Regions from separate parts of the Pedobacter sp. GSP4 genome, predicted to be linked through region 2. Evidence: riboswitches for the same ligand, from Rfam matches in the RefSeq annotation. Region 2 holds a riboswitch; the other holds the start of a gene.
The links. Region 2 has a riboswitch for fluoride ahead of ACS5PU_RS11115 (hypothetical protein). Riboswitches for the same ligand answer to the same signal wherever they lie in the genome.

Region 1: another riboswitch for fluoride. It lies ahead of ACS5PU_RS10235 (voltage-gated chloride channel family protein); the one in region 2 lies ahead of ACS5PU_RS11115 (hypothetical protein).

The regions. Positions count from the first base shown of each region.
Region 1 is NZ_JBPZIR010000003.1:690,198-699,411, forward strand. Features, by position in the region: gene ACS5PU_RS10220 (formimidoylglutamase) at 1-484, opposite strand, end outside; gene ACS5PU_RS10225 (NAD-dependent epimerase/dehydratase family protein) at 556-1,518, shown strand; gene ACS5PU_RS10230 (HAD-IB family phosphatase) at 1,518-2,819, shown strand; gene ACS5PU_RS10235 (voltage-gated chloride channel family protein) at 3,155-4,444, opposite strand; fluoride riboswitch at 4,463-4,525, opposite strand; gene ACS5PU_RS10240 (tryptophan 2,3-dioxygenase family protein) at 4,590-5,555, shown strand; gene ACS5PU_RS10245 (branched-chain amino acid aminotransferase) at 5,704-6,768, shown strand; gene ACS5PU_RS10250 (DUF4920 domain-containing protein) at 6,879-7,343, opposite strand; gene radA (DNA repair protein RadA) at 7,682-9,058, opposite strand.
Region 2 is NZ_JBPZIR010000004.1:50,744-59,957, forward strand. Features, by position in the region: gene ACS5PU_RS11080 (c-type cytochrome) at 1-406, opposite strand, end outside; gene ACS5PU_RS11085 (LysR family transcriptional regulator) at 551-1,450, shown strand; gene ACS5PU_RS11090 (hypothetical protein) at 1,782-1,949, shown strand; gene ACS5PU_RS11095 (YidH family protein) at 1,990-2,379, shown strand; gene ACS5PU_RS11100 (voltage-gated chloride channel family protein) at 2,540-3,832, opposite strand; gene eno (phosphopyruvate hydratase) at 3,851-5,131, opposite strand; gene ACS5PU_RS11110 (EamA family transporter) at 5,190-5,603, opposite strand; gene ACS5PU_RS11115 (hypothetical protein) at 5,608-6,162, opposite strand; fluoride riboswitch at 6,205-6,273, opposite strand; gene ACS5PU_RS11120 (four-helix bundle copper-binding protein) at 6,675-6,839, shown strand; gene ACS5PU_RS11125 (TolC family protein) at 8,384-9,214, shown strand, end outside.

The DNA of each region.
Region 1 (9,214 bases), on a different contig from region 2:
CTTCCTGGTCGTCATCACCAATATCAAACTGATTGTCGACAATAACCAGATCTACCTTTTGCTCCAAATCCTCATAACCTAAATACTGGCCATAGGTTAAATCCTGTCCACCACCAATAATAATCGGGATAATGTTCTTTTTAATCAGTTCGGATACAACCATTTTAACCGCAATGTAGGTATCGGCAATTGTGGCGCCATGTTTAATATTGCCTAAATCAACAATCCTGCTTGTAAACGCCCCTTCATTGAGTTTATAAAATTTTTCCCTAAAATAATCAGGGCCTAGGGCAGTGCCCTCATTGTTAACAGCTCCTCTGCCATCCAATACGCCAAAAATGGCCAAATCGTAGGTTGTTTCTTCAAAATCAGGGAACGATTCGGTATAAATTTGCGCTTTTAAACCCAGCTGACTTGTAAAAAATCCTTGCTTAGGTGTAAAACTATCGGGGTTTATGGGCGAAAAGAAATCCGTTAATGACATATATTTAAAACTCTCGGCTCAAATATCTATTTTTGAATGCGTATTTCCACATATAGCTCGAAAAAAATAAAATGATACTGGTAACCGGAGGAACTGGATTTTTAGGATCTGAATTAATTAAGCAACTAACCGATAATGGTTTAGCTGTTCGGGCGTTAAAGCGCAGTAAATCGAAAATACCTGCTTTAATTAAAGATATTCCGTTAATTGAATGGTTCGATGCCGATATTAATGAAACCGCTGCCTTAGAAGAAGCTTTTATCGGAATTACACAGGTTTACCATTGTGCAGCTTTCGTTTCATTAAATTCAAAACATAAAAAGCAGCTTTTTCATGTTAATATTGATGGAACTTCGAATATTGTAAATCTCTGTGTTGATAACAACTGCCGACTGCTGCACGTAAGTTCAATTGCAGCACTTGGCAATGCCAAGAAAGACAGCAAAATAACGGAAAAGGATTTTTGGGAATACGATGCAAAAGCGCATGCGTACGGATTGTCCAAATATGAGGGGGAGATGGAAGTTTGGCGCGGCATCACCGAAGGTTTAGATGCCGTAATTGTAAATCCATCCGTAATTATTGGTAAAAACGCAGGTTTTGAAGGAAGCGGTGCCATTTTTAAGCTGATAAAAGATGGCTTCTCATTTTATACAGATGGCGCATCGGGCTTTGTAGATGTTGAAGATGTGGCCAAGGCCATGATACTATTAATGGGCGCGGAGGTTTCTGGCGAACGGTATATCATCTCATCAGAAGATTGCCATTATAAAGAACTGTTTGGCGAAATAGCCAAGGGTTTTGCGGTTAAAGCACCTACAAAAGAAGCCAAGCCATGGATGCTCGGCTTAGCTTGGAGGGCATTAAAGTTGGTTTCGGTTTTTACGGGCAATCAGCCGTCAATAACCAAAGATACCGCCCAGAGCAGCATCACATTGAGTTACTATAACAACCAAAAAATAATAACGGAAACTGGTATTACTTTTAAGCCTGTTGCCCAAAGCATAAAAGAAATTACCCAATATTTAAAATAATGCCCAAACAAAAAGCGTATTACATCATCGATTTTGATAGCACATTTACACAGGTAGAAGCGCTTGATGAACTTGCCAGAATTTCTCTGAAGAACCACCCAGACAAAGAAGCCATCTTTCAAAAAATTGAAGACTATACCAATTTTGCGATGGAAGGTAAACTATCTTTTTCCGAAAGCTTGGCCCAGCGGGTTAAACTTCTGGAGGCAAATGAAGATCATTTAAAACAGCTGATCAAACATTTGAAAAAGAAAGTATCAACTTCCTTTTCGCGCAATGCAGCATTTTTTAAAAAACATGCTGATGAGGTGTTGATTGTTTCTGGCGGATTTAAAGAGTTTATTACTCCGGTGGTTAGCCAGTACCACATTAAGAAGGAAAATATTTATGCCAATACCTTTGTAACCACTGGCGATGGTAAGATTATCGATTACGACCATGCAAACCCTTTAAGTGAAGAAGGCGGCAAGGTTAAATTGCTTCAGCATTTAAAGCTCGAAGGCGAATTGTTTGGCATTGGTGACGGTTATTCTGATTTCCAATTGCGCGAAAGCGGTTTGATCAATAAATTTTTTGCTTTTACAGAGAATATCGCACGCGAAAGCATTGTTGCAAAAGCCGATCACGTAACCCCAAGTTTCGATGAGTTTTTGTACGTTAACAATTTACCGCGCGCCATTTCCTATCCAAAAAACAGGATTCTTTGCCTGGTAATCGGCGATGTTGACCCAGTAACTCTTTCTATCCTTAAAAATGATGGCCTATCCATTAGGCATAAAACATCTTTTGAAGAAAAGTATGTTAAAGATGTAGGCATCCTGATTTTGGCCGATGGCGAAAAATTAACCAAAGACCAGCTAAAAAATGCAGTTAAACTTAAAACCATTGGCTACCTGGGCAGCGCAAAAACTAAAATAGATTTTGATCTGTGTACCAAACAGGGAATCGTAGTTTTCGACGATCCGAAAAACAATCCGCGTAACCTCGATTTTATTCCGAAACGGGTAACCGATTTTATGAACACCGGAGCAACCTATTTAAGTAGCAATTTTCCGAACCTGCAGTTGCCAAAAATCGATAAATCGCACCGTTTAATCCATATCCATAAAAACGTTCCTGGTATTATGGCAAAGATCAATACTGTTTTTGCCAAGCACGATATCAATATTGTTGGTCAGTTTTTGATGACTAATGCCGAAATTGGTTATGCCATTACCGATATCAATGCCGAATACGATAAACAATTGTTTAAATCACTAAAAAAGATTGAGCATACCATCAAGTTTAGGGTGTTGTATTAGTACTTACACTGTCATTCTGAGTTTGAATTTATTTTATAAAACTCAATATGAATGACACCCTATCCGGGATCGTCATTTCGAGCGGACCCGATAGCTATCGGGTGCAACGTAGCCGAGAAATCTTTTTCTGTAGATTTCTCCATTACGATGCCGGTGAAAAACCGGCTAGCTTCAGTCGAAATGACGATTCTTCTATTAGGTTTTCAATAGTACTACAATAAAGAATCTCTGGCCAATAAAATGCTGGATTCAATTATTTGGTAATAAAATCAGTTAATTAATGGTAATTACTAATAACTAACAGATTCTTCACTGCGTTCAGAATGACAATCAGTTTACCTCAAAAACTGGTGCCGCTTCAACAATAAATGTTTAGGTGCGCCAATCGTTTGCGATCTGTAAATTCCGGTATGGCCCGAAAATAAATAGGCCGTAACACAGGCTAAGGCAATGTAAACGCCAGATGCTGTGCCGAACAGCTCTACACCCATAAAAATACAGGCCAATGGTGTATTTGCGGCCCCTGCAAAAACAGCTACAAAGCCCATTCCTGCCAGTAAACCAACCGGCAACGGAACGAAGAGGCTTAAGCAGCTCCCCAATGTTGCCCCAATGAAGAAAAGTGGCGTAACCTCTCCACCTTTAAATCCTGCACTGAGCGTAAAAGCGGTTAAAAATAGTTTTATAGCAAAAGTGTAAAATGCTTCCTGTTGTGTAAAAGCTGCTGAAATAACTGGTATACCCAAGCCAATATAACGGGTGTTTCCAATGAGGTAAATAATCGCTACCAACACAATTCCCCCAATAAATGGCCTTAATGGCGGGTATTTAATTTTAGCAAATACTTTAGATAAACCATGGTTTAAGGTAGAAAAAGACCTCGCTGTTAGGCCGAACAATATACCCGTACCTAAGGCCAACAGCAAATTTATCGCATTTATTGCGGGCACCGAAGCTATAGCATAATGCGTGTGGCCTACGCCCCAGGCTTTGCAGGCATAATCGGCAACAACTGCCGTGATAAACGATGGAAGAATTGCACTGTAGGTTAAGCTGCCCACCACAAAAACTTCGAGGCCGAATACGGCGCCGGCTAATGGTGTTCCAAAAACAGAAGCGAAACCAGCGCTGATGCCGCAGATTAAGATAATTTTCCTGTCCCTGGGTTTTAGTTTAAACATTTTGGTAAGCTGATCGGCAAATGCACCTCCAATCTGTACAGCTGTGCCTTCTCTTCCTGCCGAGCCCCCGAATAAATGGGTAATAATTGTTCCGGCAAAAATTAGCGGCGCCATAATTAACGGAATAACCTTTTTGGGCGATTGCAGTTCTTCTATCAGCAGGTTATTGCCCTTTACCACATCGGCACCCCAATAATAATAAGCAAGGCCAATTGTTAAACCTGCAACAGGTATAAAGCCAATAACCCAAAGGTGTTGTTCGCGGTAGTTGGTTGCCCAGTTTAAACTTTCTAAAAATAGGGCAGAGGCAGAGCCGATAATTCCACCAAGCAAAGCTGAAATAAGCAGCCACTTTAAGGTGCTGAGTAAAAGTAATGCGAAATCGAGCTTAATATAGCGTTTAGTAGACAGAAGAAATCCTTCTGTTAATTTTTTAACAGGCATTTGAATTCAATTTTAAATAAAATCGTAGGAGTCATCAGCCTGTTTGGGCGGTTTTGGCGGTACCCCATCGCCATCATTCCAAATGTATAAAATTTAGTTATTTGTTGCAAAATCTTTATCACCTTTGTGCAGCTAACTTTAAACAATGGATTTCACACCCGAAATAATAAACAAACTAAACCAGCTACAAGAAAAGTATACGGCCATGGGGCAAGATATGGCATCCTATTTGGATGGACTGCTCTACGCCGATTTTTTAACGTATTGGGATTACATCCATCTCGATACATTATTGAGCCTGCAGAGCCCTAAAACGCCAATTCCTGATGAAGAAATCTTTATCATGTACCATCAGATTACAGAGCTTTATTTTAAACTTGCCCTGCACGAGTGTAAGCAGATTGCCGAACATGAAAACTTAACCGCCGAATTTTTTACGGCCCGTGTAAAACGCATTAACGCTTATTTTAATGCATTAACCACTTCTTTCGAGGTGATGGTAGATGGCATGGAAAAAGAGCAGTTTTTAAAATTCAGGATGTCTTTATTGCCTGCCAGCGGATTTCAGTCGGGCCAATATAGGATGATAGAAATCTGTGCTACCGATTTCATCCGTTTGGTAGACAAGAGCAAACGTGAAGAACTGAGTACGGCAACTATTGCAGAGCAGTTCGAATACATTTACTGGAAATTCGGCGCTACCGAGCTGGCTTCGGGAAAACAGACTTTAACGCTAAAACAGTTTATCAAAAAATATGCTGCGCAATTTTTGCAACTGGCCGAAGATCGCAGTCTTACCAATTTTTCGGCTCTTTACCATCAGTTACAGGCTAATGGGGAAGATGTTACCGCTCTTGCGGATGAGTTGCGCAAACTGGATCTGTACGTAAATGTAGAATGGCCTTTATCGCATTATAAATCGGCTGTACGCTATCTGGAAAAAGATCCGGTTGATGTTGCTGCAACAGGTGGCACCAACTGGCAAAAGTATCTGCCTCCGCGTTTCCAAAAAAGAATTTTCTATCCTTACCTATGGAGTGAAGAACAAATGGAAGAATGGGGCAAAGGATGGGTGCTTAGTGTACTTAAAACACTCAAAAACAAAGATTAATATTGTAAAAAGCTATTAAAAAAGGCTGTTTTTTCTTAATTTGCGCGAAATAATTAATGATTGACTTAGTGAATGATAGAATGGTTGAATTGCGTTATGCAAATCCATTCATTCAATCAAAATTCAATCATTCAAAATTAAAAAAAGTATGACCGAGACATTAGATATAAAAATCACTAAAGCAAACGAAACACGTTTGACTGTTACTGATTTTTCGCAATTACCGTTCGGTAAGGTTTTTACCGATCACATGTTTACTGCCGACTACGAAGATGGCGAATGGAAAAATCTACAGATTATTCCCTACGGGCCAATTCCAATGAGCCCAGCTATTTCAGCGCTTCATTATGGACAGGCTATTTTTGAAGGGTTGAAAGCTTACCGTCAGCCTGATGGAAAGATTAGTGTATTCCGTGCAGATAAAAACTTCGAACGTTTTAATAAATCTGCGGCAAGAATGTCTATGCCAACCATTCCTGAGGAAGTTTTTATGCAGGGTTTGGCTGCTTTAATCAATGTAGACGAGAAATGGGTGCCAAATCAGGAAGATTACGCATTGTATATCCGTCCGGTAATGTTTGCTATGGACCCTTATTTAGGGGTTAAAGCTTCTGATACCTATAAATTTGCTTTATTAACCACGCCAACTGGCCCATATTACAGCAGTGCATTAAAAGTTAAAATCGAAACTGAATTTACACGTGCAGACGACGGTGGTGTTGGCTTTGCTAAAACTGCCGGAAATTATGCCCGTTCACTGTACCCTTTTGAGCAGGCTAAAAAAGAAGGTTATGATCAGTTAATCTGGACCGATTCTGTAACGCATGAATTTATTGAAGAAGCTGGAACCGCAAACTTACTTTTTGTAATTAACGGAAAACTGGTAACCCCATCGGTACGGAGCACGGTTTTAGATGGTGTTACCCGCGATACCATTATCAAATTAGCCAAAGAGGCAGGTGTAGAAGTAGAAGAACGTAGGGTTTCGGTTAAAGAGATAATTGAAGGCATTGAAAACGGTAGTTTAACCGAGGCTTTTGCTGCCGGAACTGCAGCTACGGTAACCCACGTTGGCGAGCTAGGCTATAACGGACAACTTTATACATTGACCGATCCTTCAACAAGACATATTTCAAATGGCATTGCTAAAAAACTGAACGATATCCGTTATGGATTAGCACCAGATGAATTTGGTTGGAACAGGGTTTTATAACCAAAAGAAAATCAACAAAAAAAACCGGTGCAGATGCTGCATCGGTTTTTTTATGGTTAAAGCTCTCCGTTTTCGACTTTGCTTTTTCAGCTTTAATCTTTTAACTTATTTTATTTATCTAGTATTACCACGCCTTTAGCTTCGAATGCCAGTTCCTTTTTAGGGTCGGTAATTTTGGCTACTTCTTCAGGAGATTTTTTTGCATCTTCTGCATAATGACGTAAGGTTTCTACAGAAATGGTCTGTTTTTTTGCTAAACCATCTAAAACCACTTTTTTACCTACAATATCCATTGGCATAAAAAAAGCATAATCCTTAAAGGTTACGCGCATCGGATCGCCATTTGGCATTTCAAGGGCCATCCAGCAGCCTTTTTTCTTGCAAACATCAACAACTTTGCCTTCAATTTTCATTTCTGAAATTTTCTTGTCTCCCATTGCGGCTTCCATTTTCGCTGCCGGTTTTACATCGCCAGGTTTAACTTCTTCGCCAAATTTCTGGCCGGTATATGCGGTTTGTGCAAATACAAGTGCCGCAAATAAGCAAAAGCTTAGGCTCAACATGATCTTTTTCATCCTTTTATGGTTTTATTTTGTTCCGATTATTATCTTTTTCAAAGTTATTTAAAATTTTTCTAAATAATGGAAACAAAAAACCCCCCGCTGGTCTCCACCAACGGGAGGATAATCATCCCTATTTTCGTGTATGACTCACCAAGAGATGGTGTACACTATGTAAATACTAATAGGCAAACCTTAAACCAAATGTGGTTTATTGTTTAATTTTTTATCAAGTTATTTATAATCAGCTGTTTAATTTGTTTTAATTGGGTTGCCTAAATTAAGCAAGGTGGGGAAACGTGGAATTTTTTCAACGATTTGGGGAAAATTATTTCCCCAATTCCCCAATCTTGTTACCCAAAAACAAGACTAAATACTTCTTCTATTTTACTTACCGCTTTAATTTCCAGGTTGTATTTTTCTAAAGCGATACCTTTTAAATTGTATTTCGAAATATAGATGATTTCAAAGCCCAATTTATCTGCTTCGGCAATGCGTTGCTCTATTCTGTTAACTGCCCTTATTTCTCCTGATAAGCCAACCTCTGCCGCAAAACAGTTTTTAGATGATACAGCAATATCCTGATGGGAAGAAATAATAGCGATGAGTACAGCCAAATCAATAGCTGGGTCTTCAACCCTAATTCCGCCCGCAATATTTAAGAAAACATCCTGTGTGCTTAACCTAAAACCACAGCGTTTTTCGAGTACGGCCAACAGCATATTCATTCTTTTGGTATCAAAGCCTGTAGCCGATCGCTGCGGTGTTCCGTAGGCGGCGGGGCTCACTAAGGCCTGGGTTTCTATCAGCATTGGCCTTGCGCCCTCTAAAGTGGCAGCAATGGCTATCCCGCTTAACTCCTCATCGCGTTGCGATAATAAAATTTCTGAGGGATTGGAAACCTCGCGAAGGCCACTTCCCTGCATTTCGTAGATGCCCAGTTCTGCTGCGGCACCGAACCTGTTTTTGATTGATCTTAAAATGCGGTAAACATGGTGCCTATCGCCCTCAAACTGTAAAACGGTATCAACCATGTGCTCCAGTATTTTTGGGCCTGCAATGGCGCCATCTTTGGTAATATGGCCTATGAGGAAAACAGGAACACCTGTTTCTTTTGCAAAACGCAATAACTCAGCCGTGCATTCGCGTACCTGCGATACGCTGCCCGGCGTAGAGTCGATGTGTGAAGAGTGTAGTGTTTGGATAGAGTCTACCACCAATATTTCTGGTTCCAGTATTTCTATCTGCTTAAAAATATTCTGGGTTGATGTTTCGGTTAGGATATAACAGTTGGATGAAGGTTGATCCTGAATCCGTTCTGCACGCATTTTGATCTGCTGCTCGCTCTCTTCGCCCGAAATATAAAGCAGTTTCTTTCCTTTTAGGTTTAGCGCAAGCTGAAGCATCAAAGTTGATTTTCCGATGCCCGGTTCACCGCCGATGAGTACTAGCGATCCTTCTACTAGTCCTCCGCCCAGTACACGGTCCAGTTCTTTGTCGCCTGTTAATATTCTGCGTTCGGTTGAGGATTGAATTTCATCTACCTTGCTGGGTTTGCTCAGCTTCCGGGTGCTGGTTTCGCTTTTCCACGTTGGTACCGATGCGGGGCTTTTTTCTACAATTTCTTCTACGAAAGTGTTCCATTGGTTGCAAGATGGGCATTTGCCAAGCCATTTAGCCGATTCGTATCCACAGCTCTGGCAGAAGTATGCTGTTTTTGATTTTGCCAATTGATTAAGATTTTAGATTACGAATTTAGCCTTTATTGGGGATAAACCTCGCAGGTTTTTAAAACCTGCGAAGTTTAATTTCAGTTGGTCGAGATCTGCAATCTCGACCTTAATAACTGTGGATTTTTAATCTACTAAAGGATTTTAGATCCTTAG
Region 2 (9,214 bases):
TTCCGAACAGTTTGGTTCCACCCTCGAGGTGACAATTCTGACAATTCATACCATTTGTAATACGGGCTATGGATCCATTTGGCCCAAAATATTTGCTCGTATGTGCTATTAATTCTTTGCCATACCTGATCATCTGGCCGTACTTGGTGTCCGCCGGAATCGTATTTTCATCAGGCGCTTTCCAGGCATCAGCAGGTACAACCTGGCTTTTGACGTTAACAGCAGCTATACCGGTTTCCACATCCTGTTTGGTTTTTGCTGTCACTACATCTGGCTGCCCATTAAAAAATAAAGTGCAGATGAAAATGGTTCCACAAGCAACAAATAGAAACGCAATGATAGCCGTTGTCCTGGCTGTATATATAAGTGCTTGTCTGATTTCTTTTTCTGTTGATTCCTTATTCATAACCAATATTTTTCTGTTACAAATGTGCATTTATTCTACTCATCAGAAAAAGCATAAAAAGTTATTGATGATAACGTAAGGTTATGATGTCAGTACCCGTTGAAACAAATTGTTTGTATCTTAGGTTATCTACTAAAACCGTGTATGATAGATTTCCGTTTGCAAGTATTTTATGCTGTCGCTAAAAGGCTGAATTTTACAAAGGCCTCGGCAGAGTTATTTATCAGTCAGCCTGCTGTAACCAAACACATTAAAGAATTAGAGCAGGAGTTCAAAATGTCATTATTTGAACGCAGTGGAAACAAAAAAATCAGCCTCACCCCAGCCGGCGAATTATTGTTGCATTACGCAGAACAGATTTTTGGAACTTACCGGGAACTGGAATATGATATGAATCTACTTACTAAACAGCATAAAGGAATATTGAGGATTGGTGCCAGCAGTACTGTGGCACAATATATCATTCCACCTGTATTGGCACAGTTTCACAATAAGTTTAAGGATATACAAATTCAACTGGTTACCGGAAACACAGAAGATGTAGAGCAGCGTTTGATTGCTAAGGAAATAGATTTTGGAATCATTGAAGGCATCTCCCGGAACCCACAGATTAAATACGAACAATATCTAAAAGACGAGCTGGTGCTGGTGTGTTCTGGTCACAATTATGCCATGAAAAAGGAAATGATCAAACCGAATGAGTTGAAGGATTATGATTTATTACTTCGTGAACCTGGTTCTGGTACACTAGATGTTATTGCATATGCTTTAAAAGCACACCAGATAAAGGTAGGGGACTTAAATATAGAAATGCAGTTAGGTAGTACCGAAAGCATTAAATCCTATTTGATTCACAGCAAATGCCTGGCTTTTTTATCTATCCACTCCATATTGAAAGAGCTCAAGAATAATGAATGCCGCATCATAGATATCAAGGATATGGTTATCGAAAGGCCGTTTCATTTCATTCAGCTTCATGGTCAGCAGGACGCTCTGGCGGAACTATTTATGCGCTTCGCTAAAAGCTACAACTATAATGTATAGTGTTACCGAAATTTCGAGGCAATATCAGCCAGCTAAAGTGCTGCTGCTCTTTGTTTCTGAAGCTCCTGGAGGTGACGATAAACATTTTTACCTGGGAAATACTAATCTGTTTCGAACAATTTATCTTGCATTTAGTGAGGTATTTGGCGATTTTAAATCTGTAGAAGATTTTTTGCAGTTCTTTAAAGGCACGGGATGCTTTTTGGAACATCTAACTTGTACACCTATTGATAAATCGTCAGTTAAAATCAGAAAAAACCAGAGGCAGGGGGGAATAGAGCAATTAGCTCATAAAATCAGAACATATCAACCCCGATTAATCATGATCCTAATGAAAAGCATTGAACAAGAGGTTAAAGAATCTATTGACCTATCAGGCTTATCGTTTATCGAAGAAATTGCAGTTACCTGCTATCCTGCCGGCACTGAATCAAACAGGCTTACTTGCATCCGGGATACCAGGGTTATCATCTCCAAACTGGCATCGATATTGACATAACATGCAAATATATTGCTGTAATATACCGATACAGAACAAGATGAAAATTCAAGATCAGGAAAACACCAAACAGCATACAGGAGACCATTTGGCTAATGAAAGAACATTTTTGGCCTGGATCAGAACCAGTATTGGTATCATGGGATTTGGCTTCGTGGTGATGAAATTCTCGCTATTTATCAAGCAGATCAGTGCCGCACTGGGGAGTAAAGTGCCCCTGCACCAAACCGGAGATTCCCGCATTATCGGGATTTTTCTAGTTGCCCTGGGAGCAATTACTATCATTTGTTCTTACTTAAGATATAATTCAACGAAAGAACAACTGAATCAGGGGGTGTATTACCATTCAACACTTTTTGTTAAAGTTTTAACCGCTTTAGTTTTCATAGCCAGTATACTTTTACTGCTCTACCTTATTAAAACAACATAGGCAGTTAAATCATCTGTACTTGATGCTTTAGAAAAGAGAGGAAGGAAAGCGGTCGATATAGCGTTGTTTTTTGATATAAATTGCTGATTGCATTGGTCAAGGATCTTATAAAAATTTCACCTCTTTATGATAATCCACAGGAACAGGATAAGTCAATATTTTATGTTCCCGTAAATATTTTGGGTACCGCAATACGCTGTGAAGAATATATACCTGAATGGCCACTGAAAAAATAGGCTGTAAAACAGGCTACCGCAAAAAACATGGTGTATTCACTACCAAAAAGTTCTATACCCATAATCGTACAGGCAAGGGGTGTATTCGTTGCACCAGCAAAAACAGCAATAAATCCAAGGGCAGCAAACAAACTAACTGGAGCATTTAATAAGGTCGAAAGTGCATTGCCTAATGTTGCGCCAATATAAAACAAAGGCGTTACCTCACCACCTTTAAATCCAGTTCCTAATGTTAAAGTTGTGTAAATGGTCTTCCATAACCAGCTCCAAGTATCTGCTCCACCAGGCTGAAAAGCAGAGGGAATTGTAACGGCTCCTTGGTATTCGCTATCCACGCCCAAACTTAAGTAATCCGGTTTCCCGATGGCGTAAGTCAAGCCTATAATAATCAGACCACCGATAACAGGAATAAGCCACTGGATCTTACATACTTTAGAAAAAAAGGCCTTGATCTCATGCACCATTACAGCAAACAGGTAGCTGGCCAGACCAAACAATGTGGATGCTAGAATAACCTTACTAAGCAGGAGTAGGTTTACCGGCAGGTATTCAGATAGAAAGTAGGCACTTTTCTCTATGAGATCGATGTGATAAGCGGTATGATGGATGCCCCAGGCAGAGACAGTAAGATCACCAAGCACGCTGGCAATTAATGCGGGAAGTAAAGCCTTGTACTCTATTCTTCCAATGGCCAGAACTTCCATTGCAAATATGGCACCGGTGAGCGGTGTTCCGAACACCGCCCCAAACCCGGCTGCAATTCCCGCGGTAAGGAGCATCTTGGTGTCTACCTCATTTAGCTTAAACCAGCGGCTAAACATTCCTGCGATGCTTCCTCCGATTTGTACCGCGGTTCCCTCTCTTCCAGCCGATCCGCCAAACAAATGGGTAATCACTGTAGTTATTAAGATTACTGGCGCCATCTGCCTGGGCACTCCACCACCCGGCCTATGGATTTCATCCATGATCAGGTTATTTCCTTTTTCTGAGGACCTACCAACTGACTGATAAATCAGGTGGATCACAATACCTGCTAAAGGTAGCAGAAAAATGAGACAGGTATGCTGAAAGCGAAAGTGAATGGCCCAGCCTAGCAGCCAAAGGAACAAGGCAACCATACTTCCTATTGCAATGGCAACAGGAAGTATAAGCAGCGTCCATCGAACCGCATATTTAAAAACCGAAAGGTGTTCAAATAAAAATTTATTATGTTTCATTGTAGGTTAGCGGCTGATTTATAATTTTTTATAAAAAGTATTGATTCCTGCAAATGATGCCCTATCACCAAGTTCTTCTTCTATCCGAAGCAACTGGTTAAATTTAGATACCCTTTCAGAGCGGCAGCCACTTCCTGTTTTGATGTGCCCCGCACCGGTAGCGACAACCAGATCCGCAATTGTCGTGTCTTCAGTTTCACCACTGCGGTGAGAAATAAAGCAATTGTAACCGTTTTTTTGGGCTAGTTCTACGGCCTTTAGCGTTTCGGAAACTGTACCGATCTGGTTCAATTTAATCAGTACGCTGTTTGCAATGCCCTGGTCGATTCCCTGCTGGATAATACTCGGGTTGGTGCAGAATATATCATCTCCAACCAATTCCACTTTGTCTCCCAAAAGGCTGGTCAGCTTTTTCCATCCCTCCCAATCGTTTTCGCCCAACCCGTCTTCCAACAGGATAATTGGGTACTCTTTTAACCATCCTTCCCAAAAGCCAATCATTTCATCTGTTGTGATCCGTTCTTTAGAACTTTTATAAAATTCATATTTTCCATTATTCCACATTTCGCTGGTCGCTGGGTCAAGACAAAGGGAAATATCCTTGCCTGGAGCAAAACCGGCAATATGTATCGCTTCCATGATGATTTGGACGGCTTCCTCATTAGAACTCAGATTTGGCGCAAACCCACCTTCGTCACCAACTCCGGTATAATAGCCTTTCGCTTTTAGCAGACTTCTCAGGGAATGAAAAACAGCTTCGCCCATACGGATACTTTCCTTAAACGAGGGGGCGTTATGAGGGGCAATCATAAATTCCTGAAAATCGATGTTGTTATCAGAATGCCTTCCCCCATTAATGACATTCATGCACGGTACGGGCATTACGTAACCTTCCCTTTCCACTAGCTGCCTATACAAGGGAATCCCTTTTGCAACGGCCGAAGCCCGGGCGAAGGCGATTGAGGCCGCAAGCATCGCATTTGCGCCGAGCCTTGATTTATTCTCGGTTCCATCCAGACCAATTATATGATCATCGAAGGCCTGCTGACCCTCAAAGGATAAGCCGGTGACTGATTTGCCGACTTCGACGTTAATCCCTTTTACTGCTTTTTCCACGCCTTTACCATTATAGCGCTCTGGATCACCATCTCTAAGCTCTACGGCTTCTTTTTCACCCGTACTTGCCCCGGATGGAGAAATACCCCTTGCTGTTGTTCCGTTAAGAGTGACTTCTACTTCTACTGTCGGATTGCCCCTGGAATCCAAAATTTCACGGGCATGAATTTTAGTTAATTTCATAGTTTTTTGTTTTATATTGATTTTTAGTATTTCGGTTGCTTACAAATAATTGAGTTTCTCAAAAGATCAAAACCAGTGTTCCCCCAATGATCAGCAGGGCACCAAAGAATACTTTCAGGGTAAGAGCTTCTTTCAGGAACACCATTGCAAGTATAATAGTTAGGGCAACACTCAACTTATCAACAGGGGCGACCTGGGACACTTTCCCGATCTGCAAAGCCTTGTAGTAGAATATCCAGGACAAGCCGGTGGCAAGGCCAGATAAAAAAAGAAATAGCAGGTTATGCTTTGACAGTTCCGTAATTCCTTTAAGTTCGCCTCTGGCCATTACGATCCCCCAGGCTACAATCAGTATTACCACCGTTCGTATGGCAGTAGCCAAATCAGAATTGACATTGGTTACGCCGACTTTTGCAAAGATGGCCGTAAGGGAAGCAAAGAAAGCTGATAATAGCGCGTAGATCCACCACATAGTTTTATGTTAATTTTCCGTTATTGAATAATTCCAAAGTAAATGAGTACAAGAACCGTTGCTCCGGCAATGATCCGGTAAATGCCGAACCAGCGGAAAGAATGCTTTTGAAGATAGGTGATGAAAGAGCGGATGGCCATCCATACATCCCACCCGCACCTGCTTTACTTAAATGAATGATCGTAGTTAGATTCGGTTCATGGGAAGGGCGTAGACGCTTAACGGTGTTTTTAATCAGTCCTGAAGCAATCTGATCTGCACTAGCAACTAGTAGCGCAATGGTAATAAGAACCTGCCAAATTTTTTTGCAGAAATTCTGGAAGAGGCAATAAATAATGAAGGCATAAAAAGGAAGCCAAAAACGCTTATCACTGGCCCAGTACATGATCGTATCCCAGAATGCATTATGGTGCTGATTTATCCACAAGAACCATTCAGTTTCAACCGGCAGGACCATTGCTAACACTGATCTCACTTTGGCAGACAGACAAAGTAAGACAAGCGCAATTAAGATAGCTGCCAGCAATAAGAGTTGAGAATTTATTTTTAATTTTTTCACCTACAATACTTTGACCGGCAGATTTTATTACCTGCTGGAATTTCTATTGTAGGTGCCATCAGCTTTTGAAAAAAGCGGTTGAATCGGAAGGACACCATTTCCGTATTGCAAATATAATACTAATAAAATGATGTGCAAAATCTTAAAGTAGGTGTTGAGAATTTAATTTATCACTATTCCTCCTTATTTGAATACGAGAACCAGTTTCTTATTCTTCTACCGTTTAAACAAGCATCATATCACGGGATTAAAGCTTTTCTTAAACAAAATGAAACCGCCTGGAAATAACCATGTTATCTATATAGGAATTTTTTTTATAACCCTAAAAAATTAAAGTTATGGGATACCATGAATGGAAAAACTGTATTGATGCATGCTTAAAGTGTGCTTCAATTTGCAATCATTGTGCAAGTTCATGCACTCAGGAAGAAGACGTGAAAATGATGGCGCGGTGTATTGAGCTTGATATGCAATGTGCAGCCATCTGCTACTCTGCCGCTCAATTGATGAGTATGGGTAGCTCTTTTGCTCAAGACATTTGCCGTATTTGCGCAGATATTTGCCAGCAATGCGGAGATGAGTGTAGTAATCATCATACCCAGCATTGTCAGGAATGTGCAGATGCTTGTAAGGCTTGTGCGGAAGAATGCAGAAGAATGACAGGAGTAGCTGCTTAAGATGCCAATCACCGTGAGCATTAATTGATTAAGGGCAGCATTCTAGTTGCCCTTTCATTTTTATAAATAGGCAAATTTATTCCATTCATTTTATTTTCATTATTCCCTCATTATTTGATATTTACCAAGGTTTGAGGTTGTTCTTGGTATGTCCTTTCTCTAGCCTTAAAAAAATGGGTTTTTTAGGATATGATTCTCATAAACTCATTCCATTATTCAAATAAGAATTTCAGTTTTTGATGATGAGTACTTGATAATTCGAATTCTATGAAAATGAAGGCTAGATGCGAGTTGAGGAATGCATTAAATAATGCATGAACTTTCAATTCCCGCTTCATCAAATTATTTCAAAAAACAAAAAATACAAATTTCATTTCAATGGCGGTGTTAAATCAATCACGTTGTTAAACCGAGGGTATGTACCTTCTAAATTAAATGCAAGCTACATGGCATTTGCGCATAATTGTAAAAAAATTTAGACCAAACGGATTTCCCCCCGTTTATCCTATAATTGAATAATATTCAAGCTGATCGATGTTCGCAATTGAAACTAATCCACATGCTTATTTGGCTAATTAGATAGCAGTTTATGGAGTTCAACACTGATGTCTAGACAATTGGTGTTTTATAAATAGTTGCGGTATATCTTAATTTTAGGGAAAATTCTAAAAAGTTCGAACCGAAAAATTCAATTTAATCTATTGTAAGTGACTTATTTTCAAGTTCTTAATGTTTAAAAAATAAGAGGCATACTTTTTAGATGCCTCATATTGCCACTTAGTAGGGTCAACCCGCGGAAGTTCGACCCTTTTTGAGCATTGTGAAGCTGTGGTTAATTTTGATAAAGTTTTGAACAACAAGATGGAGGGACAGTATAGGAAAAAGAAATTATTCGATGACAATCGAAAGTAGGGTGAGAAATATCGTAACCTAATATTTGTTGATATTTTGTAACGGTTTTGTTGCGGTTTATCCTCTCATCTTTTTAGATTAATGCAGATTTTAGCGCCTATATATTTAGGTTGTTAAATTTGAAGGGTTTGAAAGTTAAGCAGGTACCAAATTGCTCTATAATTGGAGTCGTCTTGCTGTACCTGATTATCTCTTTGGGCAATATCTTTTTTTTATCCAACCTCTCCCTTTTAGAGTCCGCCCGGGGAATAAAATCAGCTGCGCAGTACAAAGGTAGCTTTTCTCCGCTTGGAAAGGATTCAAAAATTACCAGACAATTTAAGTGTATCCTTGATGAACGCAAGAAAACCGTGCTTCCTGTTTTGGAAGCTTTTCTTATCGGCGTCATCTTATTTTTGGGGCTTTCGCTTTTAGCCTCTAACCTAAACAGGTATTTTCTTGAGATCAGATACAGGATTGCCGGATCAGTCCCAATTTATATTTCCAACCAGGTCTTTCGGATCTGAGATTTATCTCAATTTTCTTTTATTGACAGGTCCTTCAAATGATGAAGTGACGACGGCCGGTTAATCACCGTGTTTCCTGTCCAAGACGTCCGTCAAATCTTTTTCCTTAAATTTTAATTTAAAGACATGATCCGTATTAAACAGATTTTCTGTTTGTTCCCACTTTTATATATGGGGCTGGAAAGCCATGCCCAAACCTCCCCAAAGCCCATCGGGATCGTTGATCTGATCGATCACGTGACCGCTTTTTCACCTTCACTGGCCGCTGATTCAGCAACAGTTGATATACGTGCCGCCCAGTTAAGAGAGACCGCGGCGAATGCCCTTCCAAATCTGAAGCTTAATTATCAGGCAGATCTGGGCTCAAACAATAACGTGGCAGGACCTTATATGGCCTTTGGTATAGTTCCCTCCAATTCCAGAGGTGTTAGGACTGAAAGCACTACCAAGGCTACACTTACTAATCTTGGTATTGTCTCCCTTGATTGGGAGGTCTATAATTTTGGTGCCTATAAAGCTCAGAATGCAGTCGCCAAATCAGAACTTGTCGTTGAACGATCCAAGTTTGCCCAGCGCCGATACCAGACAAGGGCCATCGCTATTGATGATTACCTGAGTCTACTAAAGCTTCAGGACATGCTATCCATTCAAGCAAGCAATATCAGTCGCAATGAGCAGATCAACCGTTCGATTTTATCCCTTGCCAGAAGCGGTGTGCGTCCGGGTGTGGATACCAGTATCGCAGGGGCCGAACTCTCCAAATCAAGATTGAACTATATTGAAATGGACAATACCTACAGACAGGTTCAGCTCGACATTGCAGCAATCAGCGGGCTAAATCCGGAAAGTATTGTCGCTGACAGTACGATCCTGGATCGGCTAAAATCGCTTGAGGTAAACCTATCGGTAAAGTTGACCGACAGTTCAAGCCATCCGCTGCTTGATTTCTACAAAAGC